Regions from separate parts of the Acidovorax sp. SRB_24 genome, predicted to be linked through region 1. Evidence: predicted binding sites of a transcription regulator. Region 1 holds the regulator's gene; the other holds the start of a gene.

The links. The regulator FNR, encoded in region 1, switches genes on or off when oxygen is low (the NO sensors DNR and NnrR bind a similar motif). The targets are predictions, from matches to a motif close to TTGATNNNNATCAA.
Region 2: the regulator FNR is predicted to act here: its motif matches at 3,102-3,115, upstream of B2J89_RS07075 (nitrite reductase).

What each region holds. Positions count from the first base shown of each region.
Region 1 is NZ_MWOM01000011.1:5,104-14,213, reverse strand. Features, by position in the region: gene B2J89_RS05630 (sulfite exporter TauE/SafE family protein) at 1-367, shown strand, start outside; gene B2J89_RS05625 (EAL domain-containing protein) at 354-2,825, opposite strand; gene B2J89_RS05620 (HD-GYP domain-containing protein) at 2,822-4,120, opposite strand; gene B2J89_RS05615 (sulfite exporter TauE/SafE family protein) at 4,235-4,969, opposite strand; gene hemN (oxygen-independent coproporphyrinogen III oxidase) at 4,975-6,357, opposite strand; gene fnr (fumarate/nitrate reduction transcriptional regulator Fnr) at 6,465-7,283, shown strand; gene B2J89_RS05600 (SWIB/MDM2 domain-containing protein) at 7,442-7,759, shown strand; gene B2J89_RS05595 (TonB-dependent receptor) at 8,078-9,110, shown strand, end outside.
Region 2 is NZ_MWOM01000014.1:25,014-34,123, reverse strand. Features, by position in the region: gene B2J89_RS07090 (LysR family transcriptional regulator) at 1-55, shown strand, start outside; gene B2J89_RS07085 (helix-turn-helix transcriptional regulator) at 251-562, shown strand; gene B2J89_RS07080 (rhodanese-like domain-containing protein) at 598-1,125, shown strand; gene B2J89_RS07075 (nitrite reductase) at 1,251-2,975, opposite strand; gene B2J89_RS07070 (hypothetical protein) at 3,201-4,487, opposite strand; gene B2J89_RS07065 (hypothetical protein) at 4,492-5,241, opposite strand; gene B2J89_RS07060 (hypothetical protein) at 5,243-5,815, opposite strand; gene B2J89_RS07055 (DnaJ domain-containing protein) at 5,812-6,093, opposite strand; gene B2J89_RS07050 (YebC/PmpR family DNA-binding transcriptional regulator) at 6,116-6,820, opposite strand; gene B2J89_RS07045 (nucleoside recognition domain-containing protein) at 7,023-8,252, shown strand; gene sbcB (exodeoxyribonuclease I) at 8,346-9,110, opposite strand, start outside.

The DNA.
Region 1 (9,110 bases):
GATCGGCTTTCTGTCGGGGCTGGTGGGCGCGGGGGGCGGCTTTGTCAGCGTGCCGTTCATGGCCTGGTGCAATGTGCCCATCCACCACGCGGTGGCCACCAGCGCGGCACTGGGTTTTCCGATCGCGCTGTCGAACGTGGTGGGCTACGTGGTCGCGGGGCAGTCTGTGCCAGGGCTGCCGCCGGCGTCGTTCGGCTATGTCTGGCTGCCCGCGCTGGGGGTGATTGCATCGTGCAGCGTGTTGACAGCACCTTTGGGCGCACGGGCTGCGCACCGGCTGCCGGTCAAGCAGCTCAAGCGCGTTTTTGCGAGTTTGCTGCTGGGACTCGCCGCTTACATGCTCTGGAAAGGCCTCATGGCAGGCTGAGGGGCAACCCAGCCACCGCGTGGCCCTGCGGCAGCCCCTTCTTGAAGGCCGCAGCCTTGAGCAAATGCCCGAAATCGGCGGCAGTGACCGCGGGGGAGTACAAGAACCCCTGGTAGTGGTCGCACTGCAGTTGCTGCAGCACGGCTCTCTGCGCTTCGGTTTCCACGCCCTCGGCCACCACCTGCATGCGCAAGGCGCGCCCCATGTGGGCAATGGCGGTGACGATGGCCAGGTCGCCTTCGTCGTTCGGCAGACCGCGCACAAAGGACTGGTCCACCTTGAGCTTGCGGATGGGCAGCTTCTTGAGGTAGGCCAGACTCGAATACCCTGTGCCGAAATCGTCGATGGCCAGGGCCACGCCCAGCGCCGCAACGGCAGCCAGGCGCTGCGCCGCCTCTTGCGCGTCCTGCAGCAGGATCGACTCGGTCAGTTCCAGCTCCAGCAAGGATGGCGGCAGCGCATACAGGGCCAAGAGATGGGTCAGGCGCTCGACAAAGTCAGGCTGGCGGAACTCCAGCGCCGACACGTTGACCGACACCGGAAGCGGCGTGCCCGCATGCATCCAGCGCGCCGACTGCTGCACGGCCTGCGCCAGCACCCAGGCCCCCAGCGTGACGATGTAGCCCGACTCCTCGGCCAGCGGCACAAAGACGCCCGGCGAGATGGGCCCCAGCTCGGGATCGGTCCAGCGCAGCAGGGCCTCGGCGCCCACGATGCGGCCCGACTCCATGTGGATCTGTGGCTGGTAATGCACGGCCATGCACTGCCGGTCGAGCGCCTGGCGCATCGCATGCTCAAGCTTCATGCGCGAGAGCAGATTGGCATTCATCTGCGGCTGGTAGAAGCCGTAGTTTCCACGTCCACGCTCCTTGACGCGGTACATGGCACTGTCGGCATGCTTGATCAGGTCGTCGAGGCCATCGCCGTCTTGCGGGTACATCGCGACCCCCATGCTGCACTGGATCGAAAACCCCATGCCATCCAGCGTGAAAGGCCGGCGCATCTCATCGAGCATGCGCCGCGCGACCATCTCGGCCACGTCGGCATTGCCACCATGCAGGTAGACCAAAAACTCATCGCCACCGAGGCGGCACAGCATGTCCGCCTGGCGCAAGCAGGATTGCAGCCGGGCCGCGACCAGTTGCAAGACCCGGTCGCCAAACGCATGGCCCAGCGAGTCGTTGATGACCTTGAACCTGTCCAGGTCCAGAAACAGCACGGCAAAGCGTGCCGCTCCGGGCAGCGACGATCGCAGCACATCTTCCACGCGCCGCGACAGCAATAGCCGGTTGGGCAAGCCGGTCAGCACATCGCTGTAAGCGAGCTCATCGATGCGTTTTTGCGCGGCATGCTGCTCGGTGAGGTCGCGCATGAAGCCAATGCTTTGCTTCAGGCTCCCGCCTTCGCCGCGCAGCGGCACCCACGACAGGTGCACGGCGCAGCCCGCACCGCTGGCACGCGCAACCACCAGATCGCCACGCCAGACGCCGTCACCCTGCCACTGTGCCAGTGCCTGGGACAGCAGGCGTTCACCGTTCTCGCGGCCAAAGAGTGCAGCGACAGCGCTCCCCTGCAGCTGCTGCGCCCCACTCCCGAGCAGGCGCTCGCACGCCGGGTTGAGGCGCAGCAGACGGTGCATGTCGTCGGCGATGAAAATCGCATCGGGGCTGCAGTCGAACACCGTGGACGCCAGCCGCAGTCCCGCCTGCGCCTCGACCTCGTCCGTGATGTCCCGGAATGAATAGACCCGGCCCATGACGGTGCCGCGGTGCATTTGCGGCACACTGCGCCGCTCCAGCACCTGGCCGCTGCGCAGCAAGAGGATGTCGCTGCTGTGCTCTTGCGGCGCATGGGCGATGGCGCTCAAACGTTCCAGATAGACACTTGGGTCGAGCACGCCCTCGGCCATGAAAGCGTGCACGGCCGCATCGTTGCGCTGCACGAGCAGGCTCTGCGGCATGCCCCAGATGCAGGCCAGCCGCTGATTGAAGGCGCGCACACCGCCGGCCAGGTCGCACACCAGCATGCCGTCGGCAGCAGAGTCCAGGGTGGCCCGCAGCTGTGACAGCAAGCTCTCCAGCTCGCGCTCCGTGGCTTGCTGGGCACTGCAGTCGCGCATGGTCATGAGCAATGCCGCGCCAGGTTCAAGCATGGCGAACGCACCCACCTTGCGCTCCACGGACACCAGGGCTCCATCGGCGCGCAGCAGGCTGGAGAAAGAATGGATGCCCTGCGCCAGGACATGCGACGGTTCGGCCCAGAAACACTGGTCCTCAGGCGTTGCCGCCAGGCGCATGACCGAGATGCCTTTCAAATCGCCGCGCGGCATGCCCACCAGGCGCGCGGCGCTCAGGTTGGCAAAAAGAAGCGTGCGGGATGGCTCGTCCACCACCCAGACGGCCTCCTGCAAGCCGTCGAAAGCCGACTGCCACAGGGCATCGCGTGCCGTGGCACTCACAGATCCGCTCCGTGCGAACCCGTGTCCACGGCTCTGTCAAAGAAGTAGCAAATGCGCTCCCGCGGCGACAGATAGTCGAGCGCCGCACGTGGCAGTTGCGCGGGCTTGAGACTGCGTCGGATGCCCAGCTCGGGAACGCTTTCCAGATCGAGTACCGGCGCCTGGCCCTGGGGCACGCGCGGATCGTGCACCATCACCTTGGGACGCAGCGGGCGCGAGGAATTGACGGAAAGCACGATGGCAAACTGGTCGTTGACCAGTTGCACGATGGAGCCTGGTGGATACACCCCCATCATGCGGATGAAAGCCCCCAACGTGACTGCTTCGAATTGGCCCTTGAACTGCGCAAACAGCACCGACAGTGCTTCATGGGGCGTCAGCGCATCGGCCGCCCGCGCAGGGTTGCACAGGCCATCGTAGCGGTTCACCAGGGCCAGGATGCGCCCCGCCTTCCCCATGTCGTCGCCCAGCAGATGCAATGGGAAGCCGCTGCCATCGGCCATCTCGTGGTGCTGTGCGATGGCCGTCAGCACGGCGCTGGAGAAACCCATGCGCTGCGCCAAGGCCACCGACTTGCCCACATGCGACTGGTAAAGCGCCAGTTCGGCGGCAGACAGGATTTCGGGTGTCCAGACGCCCTTTTGGCGCAGGTGCATCTTGCCCAGGTCATGGAGCAGTGCCGCCAGCCCCAAATCCTGAAGCTCCTCAGCGGCCATGCCCTGCGCCTTGCCCAGCAGCAAACTGAGCACCATTACGTTGACCGGGTGCAATGCGCTGCGCTCACCCACCCCCTCAGAAAGGAGACGGATGACGGAATCGCCGCTGTGCAGCAGCGCATCAACACACTCTGATACCAATTCCCGACTGGTGTCGCGTGCATAGCTGATGTTGTCGGCAGCCGCAGCCACCAGCGCGCAGTAGCGCTGGGTCGCCACCATGAAACGCTGATCGCAGCGCGCGAGGCTTTGCCGGTACGCGCTCGGGCCGCTCGCCTGTGCCGAAGGGTCTACAGCGCCAGCGATGGGCGAGGACACCTGAGCTTCTGGCATTGCGTCGCCGCGTTCGAGGCCGGCGGAACCCGCTTTTTCTAAGACAGTCTCGTTCGGGAAAAGGTCGCCTTTTTCAGGAAAATACCGCACCTTCTCGAGCCCGAGGCTGCGAAGTGTATCGATCTGCGCTGAAGATGAAATCCGGAAACTGCTCACCGGAAAGGGATGGTGCATCCAGCCGATGTCAAGCTGGACAAACATGCCAACGCGCAGCTGAGCGGGATCGATAAGGAGGGAATTTTTCACTTCGGGGTGCCTGACGTCGAGGATTACACCCCACACGGTTTGGCCGCCATTATGGGTGTCATCTTGTAACGCTACCACAATGCGAGCATGCATTGTGCACGCCCTGCAGCCGCGCTAGCGGCACCACAGAGAAGGGCGATACACCAGGTCCATCCATAAAGCCCAGCTGGCCACGCCGCACAGCGCCATGCCCGCCAGCCGCGTGCCCCAGCTGGCGCGCGCGGCGTTAAGGCGCGCGCGCAGGCGCAGCCACAGCCAGGGGCCTGTCACCAGCCACACGCCGCTGCCGACGGCAAACAGCGCCATGGACAAAGCCCCCTGCAGGGCACCGCCACTGAGCGCGGCCACCAACAAAGCCGAATACAGCAAGCCACAAGGCATGAGCGCCCACGCGAACCCGGTCACGAACACCCCTCCGGGAGCGGCCACCACGGGGCGCACGCGCGCCCACACGGCGCGACCCGCGTCTTCCATCCACGCAGGCTGGCGCGCCTGCACCACCATCATCAGCCCCCAGGCCAGCATGGCGACGTGCAGCAGCGTCCAGACCGGGCGCAAGGCCATGGTCTGCTGCGTCATCCAGGCCAGGCTCTGCATCGCGATGGCCGCCACAGCCCCCGCGCTCGCATAGCCCGCCAAACGGCCACCATGGTAGGCCCACAGACGCCGGGCCTTCCCGCCCCTGCGCATCCACTGCAGCGGCTGCACGGTGCGCGGCTCGCTGGTCTGTGCCACATCCTCGCGGCCCATACCGGTCACCGCGCTGCAGGGGGCAGCACACATGGCAAGGCAGTGGGGCCCACCCACGAGCCCCATGACCAAGGCAGTCCAGGCGATAGAAGCAATCATGAACCCTAAATGATGCGCGAAAACCGCGCCCGGTTGCGGTCGGCCTGCAAGTACCTGTCAAACACGATGGCGATTCCGCGCACGAAGTACCAGCCCATGGGCGTCACCTCCACACCGTCGTCGCTCATGCGCACCAAACCCTGCCCGGCCATTTCCTGCAGCTGCTCCAGTTCAGCGGCAAAATACTGCCGGAAATCCAGCAGCCAGGCCTGCTCCATCGGCTCAAACAGGATTTCGCCCTGGCACATCAAGGCCATGATGGCAGCGCGCCGCACCAGATCGTCGCGCGAGAGCGCCAGGCCGCGCACGATCGGCAGCTTGCCCTGGTTGAGGCAGTCGTAATACTCATCGAGCGTCTTGGCGTTCTGGCTGTAAGTGGCGCCCACGCGGCCGATCGCGGAAACCCCCAAGGCGATCAGATCGCAGTCGGGCTGCGTGCTGTAGCCCTGGAAGTTGCGGTGCAGTCGCCCCTGGCGCTTGGCCACGGCCAGGGCATCTTCGGGCAACGCAAAATGGTCCATGCCCACATACACATAACCCGCCTGGCGGAAGGCTTCAAGCGAGCGCGACAGCATGGCCACCTTGGCCGACGCCATGGGCAGATCGGCCGAGATGATGCGGCGCTGCGGCTTGAAGCGCTCTGGCAGGTGCGCGTACGCGTACAGCGCAATGCGGTCGGGCCGCAGCTGCGCGACCTGCGCCAGCGTGCGGTCGAACGACTCCGGTGTCTGGCGCGGCAGGCCATAAATCAGGTCGACATTGACCGACTCGAAACCCAGGGCCCGGGCCTCCGCCACCAGCGCAAACACCTGCTCCGCAGGCTGGATGCGGTGCACGGCCTTCTGCACTTCCGCATCGAAGTCCTGCACACCGAAGCTCAGGCGGTTGAATCCCAACTCGGCCAGCAGCGCCAACCGGTCCGCGTCCACCGTGCGCGGATCGACCTCGATCGAATACTCGCCGCCCGGCGCAAACGTGAAGCTGCGCCGCAGCATGGCCATGAGTTCGCGCAGGCCCGCGTCGGACAAAAACGTGGGCGTGCCCCCGCCTAGGTGCAGCTGGCTGACCACCTGCCCCCCCCCGCAATGGGCCACATGCAAGTCGACCTCGCGGCTCAGGTAACGCAGGTAGACATCGGCACGCTCTGGGTGTTTGGTGATGATCTTGTTGCAGGCGCAGTAGTAGCACAGCGACTCGCAAAAGGGAATGTGCACATACAGCGAGAGCGGCAGCGCCTTGCCCGCAGCGCCGAGACGGCGTTGCTGCAAGGCAAGCACGTACTCATCTTCCCCAAACGCCTCGACAAAGCGGTCGGCCGTGGGATAAGAGGTGTAGCGCGGCCCGGGGACGTCAAACCGGGTGAGCAATTCGGGGGTAACAGCGGTCATGGAAAAAGCCTTCCTAGCGAACCAGCACACTGTGCAACACGGAAGCGCCCCTGTCCTTGACTTTGATCAAGGGTGTCTGCCGGGGTGGATGGTTCATAATTTGACCCATGTCAGACGCACCCTCCACCCGCACCGCCCTGGCGTCCCCAGCTTCGCCCTCCGACACTGCGCATGGGACGCACCACAGTGGCAGCATTCCCATCCAGGTGACGCCCCAAGCGCTCAAGGTGGTCTGCTCCAACTGCAACCTGCGCGAGCTGTGCATGCCCATGGGCTTGAACGATGCGCAGCTGCAGCGCATCGATGAAGTGGTGGCGACACGCCGCAAGGTCAAGCGCGGTGCCACGCTGTTTCGCAACGGCGAGGAGTTCACCTCGCTGTATGCAATCCGCACCGGGTTCTTCAAAACCTGCGTGGCCACCGAGGACGGGCGCGATCAGGTCACGGGCTTCCAGATGGCGGGCGAGATCATCGGCCTGGACGGCATCGTCAACGACCGGCACACCTGCGATGCCGTCGCCCTCGAAGACGCCGAGGTTTGCGTCATGCCTTTTGACCGCATTGAGGAGCTGTCGCGTGAAGTGACTGCGCTGCAAAGCCATGTACACAAGATCATGAGCCGCGAAATCGTGCGCGAGCACGGCGTGATGCTGCTGCTGGGCAGCATGCGCGCGGAAGAGCGCCTGGCCGCTTTCCTGCTCAACCTGGTGCAGCGCCTGCACACGCGCGGCTTCTCGCAGTCCGAGCTGGTGTTGCGCATGACGCGCGAGGAAATCGGCAGTTACCTGGGCCTCAAGCTCGAGACCGTGAGCCGCACCTTCTCCAAATTCGTCGAGGAAGGCACCATGGAAGTCAAGCAGCGCCATGTGCGCATCATCGACCCCGATGCGCTCAGGCGCCTTGTCAATCCGCAAAACTGCGGCTGATGAGCGCCTGCGCTGCGCTTATGCAAGACTGCAACAAGGCGACGCAAAAAAAGCCCCTGTCCGCTTGGAAAGGCGTTTTTTTCCCAGTAGCATCACCGGGCCAGTGGAGAAGCAGGTTTTCGCTGGTTCAATGACCACCCTAAAAAGGAAAACCCAACATGGCAACTGCAAAAAAAGCCCCGGCCCAGGCCGCCGCTGCTGACAAGGCCGCCGCTCCCGCCAAGAAGCGCACCCCCAACGCAGCCTTCATGAAGGCCCTGACGCCCAGCCCCGCCCTCGCCGCCGTGGTCGGCAATGCGCCGCTGCCGCGCACCGAAATCATCAGCAAGCTGTGGGTCTACATCAAGGCGCACAACCTGCAGGACGCCGCCAACAAGCGCATGATCAATGCCGACGCCAAGCTCAAGGAAGTCTTTGGCAAGCCCCAGGTGTCGATGTTCGAGATGGCCGGCCTGATCGGCAAGCACGTGAAGTAAGTCAGGCAGCTGCACTTTTTCTTCCAAGCCGGCTTAGGCCGGCTTTTTTTCGCCTGTGCTTCCGGTCCGCTGTGGTTTTTGCGACCAATGCGAATGAGAATGCATTTCATTTGATTTATCATGGCGTGCTTGTCGAAGCACAGCCAGTTTCCCAGCCACTGCCTCGCGTTCCCTGCTGACACCCTTGCGGTGTCGGTTGTATTTTCAAACCCGACGGAGGCCAGATTGGCACAACCACGCGCACAGCGCCGCAACCCCGCACTGCATTCCCCGCAGCCCCCCGCCCCCCTTTCCGCAGCGTCGCCTGCCGACAAGGCCATGCTGCCCCTGGGCGCACTGATGCTGGCCGCGTCCGTGGGCAGCTGGGCGCAAACCACCGAGACCGCCACGCCCACTCTCTCGACCGTCACCGTGCACGGCAGCGCCGAGATCCAAAGCAAGGACACGCTGCGCGCCAAGAAGACCACCGTGGGCAAGGGCAACCAGGACATCCGCGACATCCCCCAGTCCGTGACGGTGTTCACCGAAAAGCTGATGAACGACCGCAACCAGGACGACTTCCGCGACGTTCTGCGCACCACGGCGGGCGTCACGTTCCAGGCGGGCGAGACCGGCGAGGAAGACGTGCGCCTGCGCGGCTTCTCGCTGGGCCAGGCCGGTGACATCTACACCGATGGCATGAAGGACGCACCGCTGTACGAACGCGACACCTTCAACCTCGACCGCGTCGAGGTGCTCAAGGGTTCGGCCTCCATGCTGTTTGGCAAGGGCTCGACCGGCGGCGTGGTCAACCAAGTCAACAAGGCGCCGCTCCTGATCGACCAACACGAAGCCTCGTACACCCTGGGCACGGGCAAAGAGCACCGCCTCACGGGCGACTTCAACTGGAAGACCGGCGAGAACGCAGCGCTGCGCCTCAATGCCATGGTGCACAGCGCCGACAATTTCGGCGCCAAGCAGGACAAGCGCGGCATTGCGCCCACCTTCAGCTGGGGCATCGGCACGCGCGACGAGTTCTCGGTCGGTCTGTACTACCTGGATGTCCAGGGCCGCCCCAACTACAACCACCCGTGGATCAGCGACAACGGCAAGATCGTGCCCACCTTGCCGGCCAGGAACTACTACGGCCTGGCCAGCGACCACCTCAACACCTCGTCGCAGTACCTGACCCTGGGCCACATCCACCGCTTCGGCGACGGCGGCGAACTGCAGACGCGCCTGCGCCACGGCCAATACGAGCGCGACCTGCTGGCCAGCGCGATCCGCTTTGGCTCGCCCATCACGTCGCTCGACCAGATCAACGCCAGCACGCCGCTGACGCGCGCATCCAAGGGCCGCATCGGCGAAAGCA
Region 2 (9,110 bases), on a different contig from region 1:
GCGCAGGGTCGTGGCACTGCGCGGCGGCCCACGCAATGCGCCGCCCACTGGTTAAATTTCAAGCCAAACCGGACTCTAGCGCCTATCCATCAAGCGTTGGAAGCTATCAATCCAGTAGTGCTGGAGCGGTTACCTGGCCTACGCTGCGGCCCGGTTTTCCGTGCGTGGGCGCGGCGGTGGCCTTGCAAACAAGGCAGGCTGCATTTACATTAGAATCGTCTAAATTAGATAAATCTAATTAATCCGCAAGATGGAACTGAACCCAAAAGACCGCCTGTTCCTGCAAGAAGGCGCGGACAAGGCAGCCGCCCTGTTGCGCGCGCTTGGCAATGGGCATCGACTGCTCGTGCTGTGTCTCCTGATCGAGCATGGCGAATTGCCGGTGGGCGCGCTGCTAGAGCAGGTGGAACTGAGCCAGTCTGCGCTGTCGCAGCACCTCGCCAAACTGCGCGACGAAGGGCTGGTGGCGTTCCGGCGCGAGTCGCAGACCTTGTACTACCGCATTGACAACCCCGATGTGGAAAAGCTCGTGGCCACACTCAAGGCCATCTTTTGTCCCTGAACAGTCTCAACCCAGGCAATGACAAGGAAATCAATATGTCACTCCAGCCCCTTTCCCCCCAGGCGGCCCGGCAACTCATCGTGGACGGCGCCGTGTTGATCGACATCCGCGCCGCCGATGAGAATGCGCGCGAACGCATCGCACAGGCGCGCCATGTGCCCATGGAGCAGTTGGCAAGCCAAGCGCTGGCCACTGGCGCAGCCCGCGCGGTCATCTTCCATTGCCGCTCCGGCAACCGCACGCGGATGAACGCCCAAGCCCTGGCCGCCAGCACGCCCGGCGATGCCTATGCGCTCGAAGGTGGACTGGACGCCTGGAAGCAGGCCGGTCTGCCCGTCGTGGCCGATGCCACTCAGCCGCTCGAGTTGTCGCGCCAGGTGCAGATTGCCGCCGGCTCCATGGTTGTGCTCGGCGCGGTGCTGGGCGCCACCGTTTCACCGTGGTTCCATGCGCTGTCGGGCTTCGCCGGCGTGGGCCTGGTGTTCGCGGGCATTTCGGGTTTCTGCGGACTGGCGCGCGTGCTCATGGCGATGCCGTGGAACCGAAAGGCGCTGGCCCGGTGAGCGGCCTGTTGCGGCGTTAATGCCCGCTTGCCATGAAAAAACCGCCGGTGGAGGCATGCCCCCGGCGGTTTTTTTGGTGTGGCAACTGCCCCAAAGCCCAGTGCTTCGGCGCAGCGCCGGCGGCATCAATACACGTCGTGCTGCGTGTTGTTGACGTTGAAGTGACCCGTGGGCGTGATGAGGCGCGGGTCCTTGATCACGGCCTTGAGCTTGAGCGTTTTGTCGTCCACGACCACCAGGGCAGACGCCTTGTCCTTGGCAGACCACACCGCAAACCACACTTCGTCGCCGTTCTTGTTGAATTCGGGCTGCACGACGCGCTTGGCACCGCCGTCGTCGGGCAGGCCGGCCCACTCGGCGATCGGCAGCACGGTGTAGCCCTTGTCGAGGGCGTTGATGTCGAACACCACGACCGACTGCGACAGCTTGGTGTCGGGGTTCAGCGGGGCGTCCGAGTACAGGTGCTTGGACTTGGGGTGGCTCTTGATGAACAGCGCGCCGCCACCCGGGCCCTTGAGCTTGGCAACCTCCTTGAAGGCGTACTGCTTGTGCTTCTTGGGGTCGGTGCCGATCAGCGAGATGGTTTCATCGCCCAGGTGGCCGGTGGCCCAGACGGGACCGAACTGGGGGTGGATGAAGTTGGCGCCCCGGCCGGGGTGCGGGATCTTGCCCACTTCCACCAGGCCGGCGAGCTTGCCGTCCTTGGCGTCGATCGCAGCGATCTTGTTGCTGTTGTTGGCGGCCACCATGAAGTAGCGCTTGGACGAGTCCCAGCCGCCGTCGTGCAGGAAGCGCGCCGAGCCGATTTCGGTTGTCTTGAGCGATTCGAGGTTGGAGTAGTCCACCATCAGCGTCTGGCCCGTTTCCTTGACGTTGACGATGAATTCGGGCTTGTAGTGCGAGGCCACGATGGCGGCCACGCGCGGCTCGGGGTGGTACTCCTGCGTATCGACGGTCATGCCGCGCGTGGAGACGATCTTCTTGGGCTCGAGCGTGTCGCCGTCCATGATCACGTACTGAGGCGGCCAGTAGGCGCCGGCAATGGCGAGCTTGTCCTCGAAGCCCTTGAACTTGGAGGTGTCGACCGAGCGCGCTTCCAGGCCGATGCGGATCTCGGCCACGTTGTCGGGCTTGGGCAGCCACAGGTCGATCATGTTGACGCGGCCGTCGCGGCCGATCACGAACAGGTAGCGGCCGGACGCCGAGGTGCGCGTGATGTGCACCGCATAGCCGGTCTTGACGATGTTGATGATCTGCTTGGTGTCGCCGTCGATCAGTGCCACCTCGCCGGTGTCGCGCAGCGTCGTCGAGAAGATGTTGGCGATGTTGTAGCTGTTCATCTTCTTGGTGGGCCGGTCCTTGGGCGCCACCGAGACCTTCCAGGTCTTCTTCATGTCCGCCATGCTCCACTCGGGCGGCTGGGGCGGATCTTGCTGGATGTAGCGGGCCATCATGTCCACGTCCGCCTCGGTCATCTCACCCGAGGTCTGCCAGTTGGGCATGCCGGCGGGGGAGCCGTAGGCGATGAACACCTTGAGGTAATCCGTGCCCTTGGCCAGCGTCAGGTCGGGCGTGAGCGGCTTGCCGGTGGCCCCCTTGCGCAGCACGCCGTGGCAGCCGGCGCAGCGCTCGAAATAGGTCTGCCGGGCCTTGTCGAACTCGGCCTGCGTCATCTTGGGCGCCTTGGGGTTCGTGCTCTGGTACATCGGCTCGTCTGCCAGGGGCGAAGAGCCGGCCTGGTAATTCATTTCTGCGGGCGTCACGCCCTCGGCCTTGTGTTGCGCCCAGGCTGTCAACGCCAGTGTGGTCATTGCCAGGGCAGCAATGCGCGCCAGCTTGCGGGTTGTCATGAAAAGACTCCTAGTGGTGCCGCCGCCCGAATTGCCTCGCCCGCGTGGGGAGCGCCCGCCGCGGGCTGCGACGATGCGGTGCCAGCGGGTCAATGGCATTATTCCCAGGAGGTGTAGGGGTATTGTTTGACCTGGAGCAAAGGGCCATCCGATATGACCTTTTAACGACAGTGCAGGTGCTGCGGTCCCGCCCGGCCGTGGCGCGCAGTTGGCGGAGGAACCGAATTACCCGGCCACCACGTGGCATTCGCGGCGCAGCAGCGCCAGCGCTTCCTGCTGCGCGCCCACGCGGTCGCTGCACAGCGTTGCCTGCGACTCCTGCACGAAGCTGCTCCACAGGGCCAGGTAGCTGTCCGCCCAGGCCTGCGGCGCATGCTGGCGGATGAAGGCGGTGGCGCGCTCGGCGTCGAAGCCGCTCCTGTCGATCTTGCGCAGCAGCGCCGTGGCGCTTTTTTCCGTGAGCAATGTTTTCTTGGGCATACCCGCAGCCAGGCAGACGAACAGCGTGAGCAGCGCATGCTCGTCTTGGCGGCCCTCGGTGGCCTTGTCCCAGGTCTTGCTGGCGGGCGCCGGTGCTTCGTCCAGCCCATCGGCACCGTCCAGGGCGGCGCCTTCGGCCAGTGCGCGCTCGTAGTCGTCCACGTCGGCCAGCGGATCGTCCTGCAGGAAGTAGCGCGCGCGCAGACGGCCCAGGGGGCGCAGCAGTGCGCGCTGCTGCTTGTCGCTGCTGGCCAGCAGCAGCGCGCAGTCGGCGCGCACCGCCTCGCACTGCGCCTGCACCAACGCGTGCCAGGGCGCGGGCAGCTGCGGCGGCAAAGCCACCGCGGGCGCCGCAAGCGCCGCGCCGGCAGCGCGCTTGCGCTGCGCCGCCAGGGCCTTTTCGAGCGCCGCCGCAGTGGGCCAGCCCGTGGACCGGGGCGCGAGGGCGCGCCACAGCAGCGCGGTGCGGATGACGGACTCGGCGTCGGTGCCGGCCTCTTCCAGGTCGCCGGCGTCGAGCTGGCAGCGCGCGGCAAGCCACAGCGCCGCGCCCACGGCCTCGGCAATTTCGCTGCGGCGGGCCAGTTCGGCGCGGTAGTCGGCATGGCTGCGCAGCGACCAGATCGCCAGCAGCGGCGTCTGCGCCTCGGCATGGCCGACCATGCCGAAGTGGCTGCTCTCGGGCATGGCAATCAGGCGCTTGAGCATGTCGGAGCCGCTTTTGGAGCGCGACAGGAACGAGTGCTCGCGCAGTGCCTCGGCGGCCTGCTGCAGGTCGCCGCCGCTGCTCTCCTGCAGGCACAGGCTGACCAGGCTGACCATGCGCTCGCGTGCCTTTTCCAGCTCGGGCCGCAGGAATTCGCTGCCAAAATAGCGCGCGATCTGCACCATGCCCTTGGGCGCGTCGGCGTCGATGGCAGCCAGCTTGGCCGCGTCGATGATGCCGTGCTGCACGCCATAGGCCAAGGCTTTTTCAAAGTACGGGCGGGCGTCGTGCAGCGACAGCGCCGAGGCGGAAGGTGTCGTGTCCATCGCGCTAGATCGCCGATTCCTCGTCGGACGTGCGCGCCGCCGGCGTGGCCTTGCCGCGGTCGGTGTCGCTGGTCTCGAACTTGCCGTCGTCCTCTTCGGCGTGCTCGTCGCCCTCGTCCAGGCCCAGATCGTGGGCGCGGGCCTTGGCCCGCAGCACCAGCAGCATCTCGATGAACAGGTCGCGGCATTCGTAGCGCAGCAGCCAGGCCAGCTGCATCCAGTCGCGGTCGGCGACCTCGTCCTGTTCGACGCGGGGGCGCACATAGGCAGAGGCCAGCAGTTCGTCGTCGCTCAGCATCAGTCCATAGTCTTCGGTCGCATCGAAGGTCCCGGTGCGCGCAAAGGCCTCGATGCGGCTCCACTTCTCGGTGAAATAGTTGGCCAGGGCTTCGCTGCCGCCTTCGAGGTCGCCAATGGCGTTGAGGAACTCGACGGTGTCGGCACCGTCGCGGAAGACCACGGCGTTGACCATGCTGCGCAGGTGCGTGTGCGTGAGGTCCTTGTATTGCTTCTCCAGCACCATGGCGCGCGCGAACTGCTCGGGCGTGACCAGCAGGTTGACAACGGACTCTTTCGAGTCGTCGTACTCGCGCATCACGGCCAGCACGTCCTTGGGCGCGAGCTGGTCGAGCACCACCATCAGGGCGCGGTCGCCCTCGGTGTCGGCCAGTTCGGATAGGGCCGCCTCGGCGCCCACGATGTCGCCTGCGGCGATCAGGCTGGTGGTTTGGGTGATCAGTGCCAGGTGGTTCATGTCAGTCCTTGCGCTCGAAGCCCTGCTCGGCCAGCCAGTCGGCGCTGGCCTCCTCGCGGCTGCGGCTGGTGTGCGGGTCGCGCGCGTCGTCGGCGCTCAGGGCGCTGAAGTCGTCGTCGTGCTCGGCGGCCTCTTCGTCGGCATCGTCCCCGTCGTCGTCGGCGCCGGCGGCCACCGGCGCCATGCGGGCCTGCTGGTGCAGGTATTCCAGCGCGGCGGCCACGGTCATGAAGCTGGCGCCCTGCGGTTCGCGCAGCACGGTCTGCGCCAGGCTGGCGGCCCAGGGTTCCAGGGTGACCGCGTGCCCCAGGCTGTGCCAGTCGGGCAGCTTGTCGGCGTGCAGGCCGAGCACCTGCTCCATGGCCGCAGGCTTGCCGAAGCGAAAGCCCTGGTGGAAGACCACAGCCACCATCTCGGGGCTGAACTCCATCATTTGCACCAGGAAGCCGATTTCGCTGCGCTTTTGCGCCAGGCGCTTGCGCAGCACGTCCTTGCCTTCGGAGTCGGAGATCAGGTCGTCGAGCTCGGCCTGGTAGGCCTTGCGCAGGTCATAAAAGTAGGGGGACAGTTTCACGAGGGAAGAAAACTCTTTGTGTAGTTGTGCCAGATTTCCCGCGCTGTCTCGAGCGGGTCGTCGAGCAGGTTGCGGCGGCGGTTGTCGTCGTAGGCGGTGCGCAGCGCATCGTCCGACAGCACTTCGTAGGCCTTCTGCACCGCGCGGAAACGCTCGGCAGCGTCCGCCGCCGGGTTCCTGTCGGGGTGGTAGAACGACGCCTTCTGGCGAAAGGCCTTCTTGATGTCGGCCAGCGATGCATGGGCGCCCAGCCCGAGGGCGGTGTAGTGGTCTGTCATGGAGCAGTGGGCACGGCAGGCGTCAATCCGTCAGCCCCACGAACACGTTTTGCACGTCGTCGTTGGCGTCGATGGCGGCGAGGAAGGCTTCCACCTCTTCGAGGTGCTCAGCGCTCAGGCTCGCCGCGCTGATGGGGTTCTTAGCCTTGTAGCCGAGCTTGGCCGACAGCACGGTGAAGCCCTGGGCGGGCAGTGCGCGGCTCACCACTTCGAGGTCGCTAGGGTCGGTCAGGAACAGCGTGCTGCCCTCTTCCTCACCGGGCTCGAAGTCTTGCGCGCCGGCCTCGATGGCGGCCAGCTCCGGGTCGGCGCCCGCGGCGGCAGGCTCGGCTTCGATCATGCCCACATGGTTGAAGTCCCAGGCCACAGCGCTCATCTGGCCCTTGCGGAACAGCACGCGCATTTCCGGCGCGGTGCGTTTCACGTTGTCCGTCAGGCACTCGACCATCACCGGCACCTGATGCGGCGCAAAACCTTCATAGATCACGTGCTCGAGATGGACGGCGTCGGCGCCCGTGCCCGAGCCCTTCTTGATGGCGCGCTCAAGCGTTTCCTTGGGCATCGAGACCTTGCGGGCCTGCTCCAGCACCAGGCGCAGGCGTGAGTTGCCGGCGGGATCGGCGCCACCGCGCGCGGCGACCATGATTTCCTTGGCCAGCTTGCCAAACAGCTTGCCTCTGGCATCTGCGGCCTGTGCTTTACCTTTTGCTTTCCACTGGGCGCCCATGGCGGATGTTCCTTGGTGTTGCGGCGCACCAAGGCGCCTGGCGGGGTTGGATGGAACGGCGTGCAGAGGCGCCTTGCAGGCAAAACGCGGTGCACAGCCGAACCTTGTAGAGTACCACCATGGCTCCGCCGAGCCGGCGGTGTGTCCTTTGGCGAGAATGCCGGCACTTTCCCTTCCTGTCACCCAACCCGACGGAGTCTTCTTGCTCAACACCCTGTGGCTGGGTTTTTTCATCACCGCCGCCCTCGCCGCCCTCGCCCAATGGCTGCTGGGCGGCAACGCCCAGATCTTCGCCGCCATGGTGGAGGCGCTGTTTGCCATGGCCCGGCTGTCGGTCGAGGTGATGGTACTGCTGTTCGGCACGCTCACGCTGTGGCTGGGCTTTTTGCGCATTGCCGAGCGCGCCGGCATCGTGGATGCGCTCGCGCGCTGGCTGGCGCCACTGTTCCGGCGGCTGATGCCGGACGTGCCCAGCGGCCACCCGGCGCTGGGCCTGATGACGCTGAACTTTGCGGCCAACGCGCTGGGGCTCGACAACGCGGCCACGCCCATGGGCCTCAAAGCCATGCGGGCGCTGCAGGAGCTCAACCCCCGGCCCGACACCGCCACCAACGCGCAGATCCTGTTCCTGGTGCTCAACGCCTCGTCGCTCACGCTGCTGCCCGTGAGCATCTTCATGTACCGCCTGCAGCAGGGCGCGCCCGACCCGACGCTGGTGTTCCTGCCGATCCTGCTGGCCACGTCGGCGTCGACCCTGGCGGGGCTGCTGAGCGTGGCGCTGGTGCAGCGCCTGCCGCTTTGGAGCCCGGTGGTGCTGGCCTACCTGCTGCCGGTGGCGCTGGGGCTCGCCGGCTTCATGGCGCTGCTGGCCTCGCTGAGCGCGGCGGCGCTGGCGGCGCTGTCTGCGCTGCTGGGCAACCTGACGCTGTTCGCGCTGGTGCTGCTGTTCGTCGGCGTGGGCGCGTGGCGGCGGGTGCCGGTGTACGAGGCCTTCATCGACGGCGCCAAGGAGGGTTTTGACGTCGCCCGCGGCCTGCTGCCCTACCTGGTGGCCATGCTGTGCGCAGTCGGCGTTTTCCGCGCCTCGGGCGCGCTTGGCTATGGGCTGGACGCCATCCGCTGGTGCGTGCAGTGGCTGGGCATGGACGCGCGCTTTGTCGATGCGCTGCCTACGGCGCTGGTCAAGCCGTTTTCGGGCAGCGCGGCGCGCGCCATGCTGATCGAAACCATGCAAAGCCAGGGCGTGGACAGCTTTGCCGCGCTGGCCGCCGCCACGGTGCAGGGCAGCACCGAGACCACGTTCTATGTGCTGGCGGTGTACTTTGGCGCCGTCGGCGTGCAGCGCGCGCGCCACGCGGTGGGGTGCGCGCTGCTGGCCGAGCTGGCGGGCGTCGTGGCCGCCATCGCGGTGTGCTACCGCTTCTTTGGCTGACATTCAAAGCCAAATCGGCCTGCAACCCTTAACCGTAAAGCGCAAGCAGCTCTCTATTCGATAGCACACTGGCGCCCGCGCGGACGCTGGCGGTCAGCGCTCGGGCGCGATCGCGTCGGCCCAGTCGTAGAGCGCGCCCAGAATCTCTTCGGCACGCTCGTCGGCGGTTTCGGAGAGCTGGTCGATTTCGCTGAACAGCTGCTCCACGGTGCGCGCGCCGCCGGCGCCGTCGAACAGGCGCGCCGCGCGGTGCGCATCCCAACGCTCGACCTCCTCGGGCGAGAGGGTCGCGGCAAAGTTGCGCGCACGGTAGCGGAACAGCAGCTCGGTCAGGCGCGGATCGTCGAAGCCCGTGCGTGCGCGCGCGAGCTGCTCGCCGGACAGTGCGCGCAGCTCATTGAGGCGGCGGCGGTCGTTGTTGCCGACGAAGCCGCCGTACAGGTCCTGTTCCACATCGGGCGCCCCGCCCTCGTCTTTCGGGCGGGCGAACACGGCGGGCCAGATCGCGCTCATGTCGGGCAGGTCGCGGGCCGCCTGCGCGTGCGCCATCGCCTGGTCCATGTCCAGGCCCCAGCGCTGCGCGAGGGCGGGCGTGAGCGTGTTGAGGTTGCCCACCACCATGGGCGACTTGTTCAGGTGCACGGTCTTGATGGGCAGGCGCGCAACGCCTTCGGGCAGATCCGCCGAGCGCGTGAACATGCGCAGGCGCAGCGTGTCGGTGTCGAGCGTGGCCAGTTCGCGCGGGTCGTGCGCCAGGTCCCAGGCGATGATCTCGTTCTTGTTGGTCGGGTGGCTGGCCAGCGGCCACATCACGGCGAGGCACCCGCGCTCGGCGGGGAACATGCCCGACACGTGCAG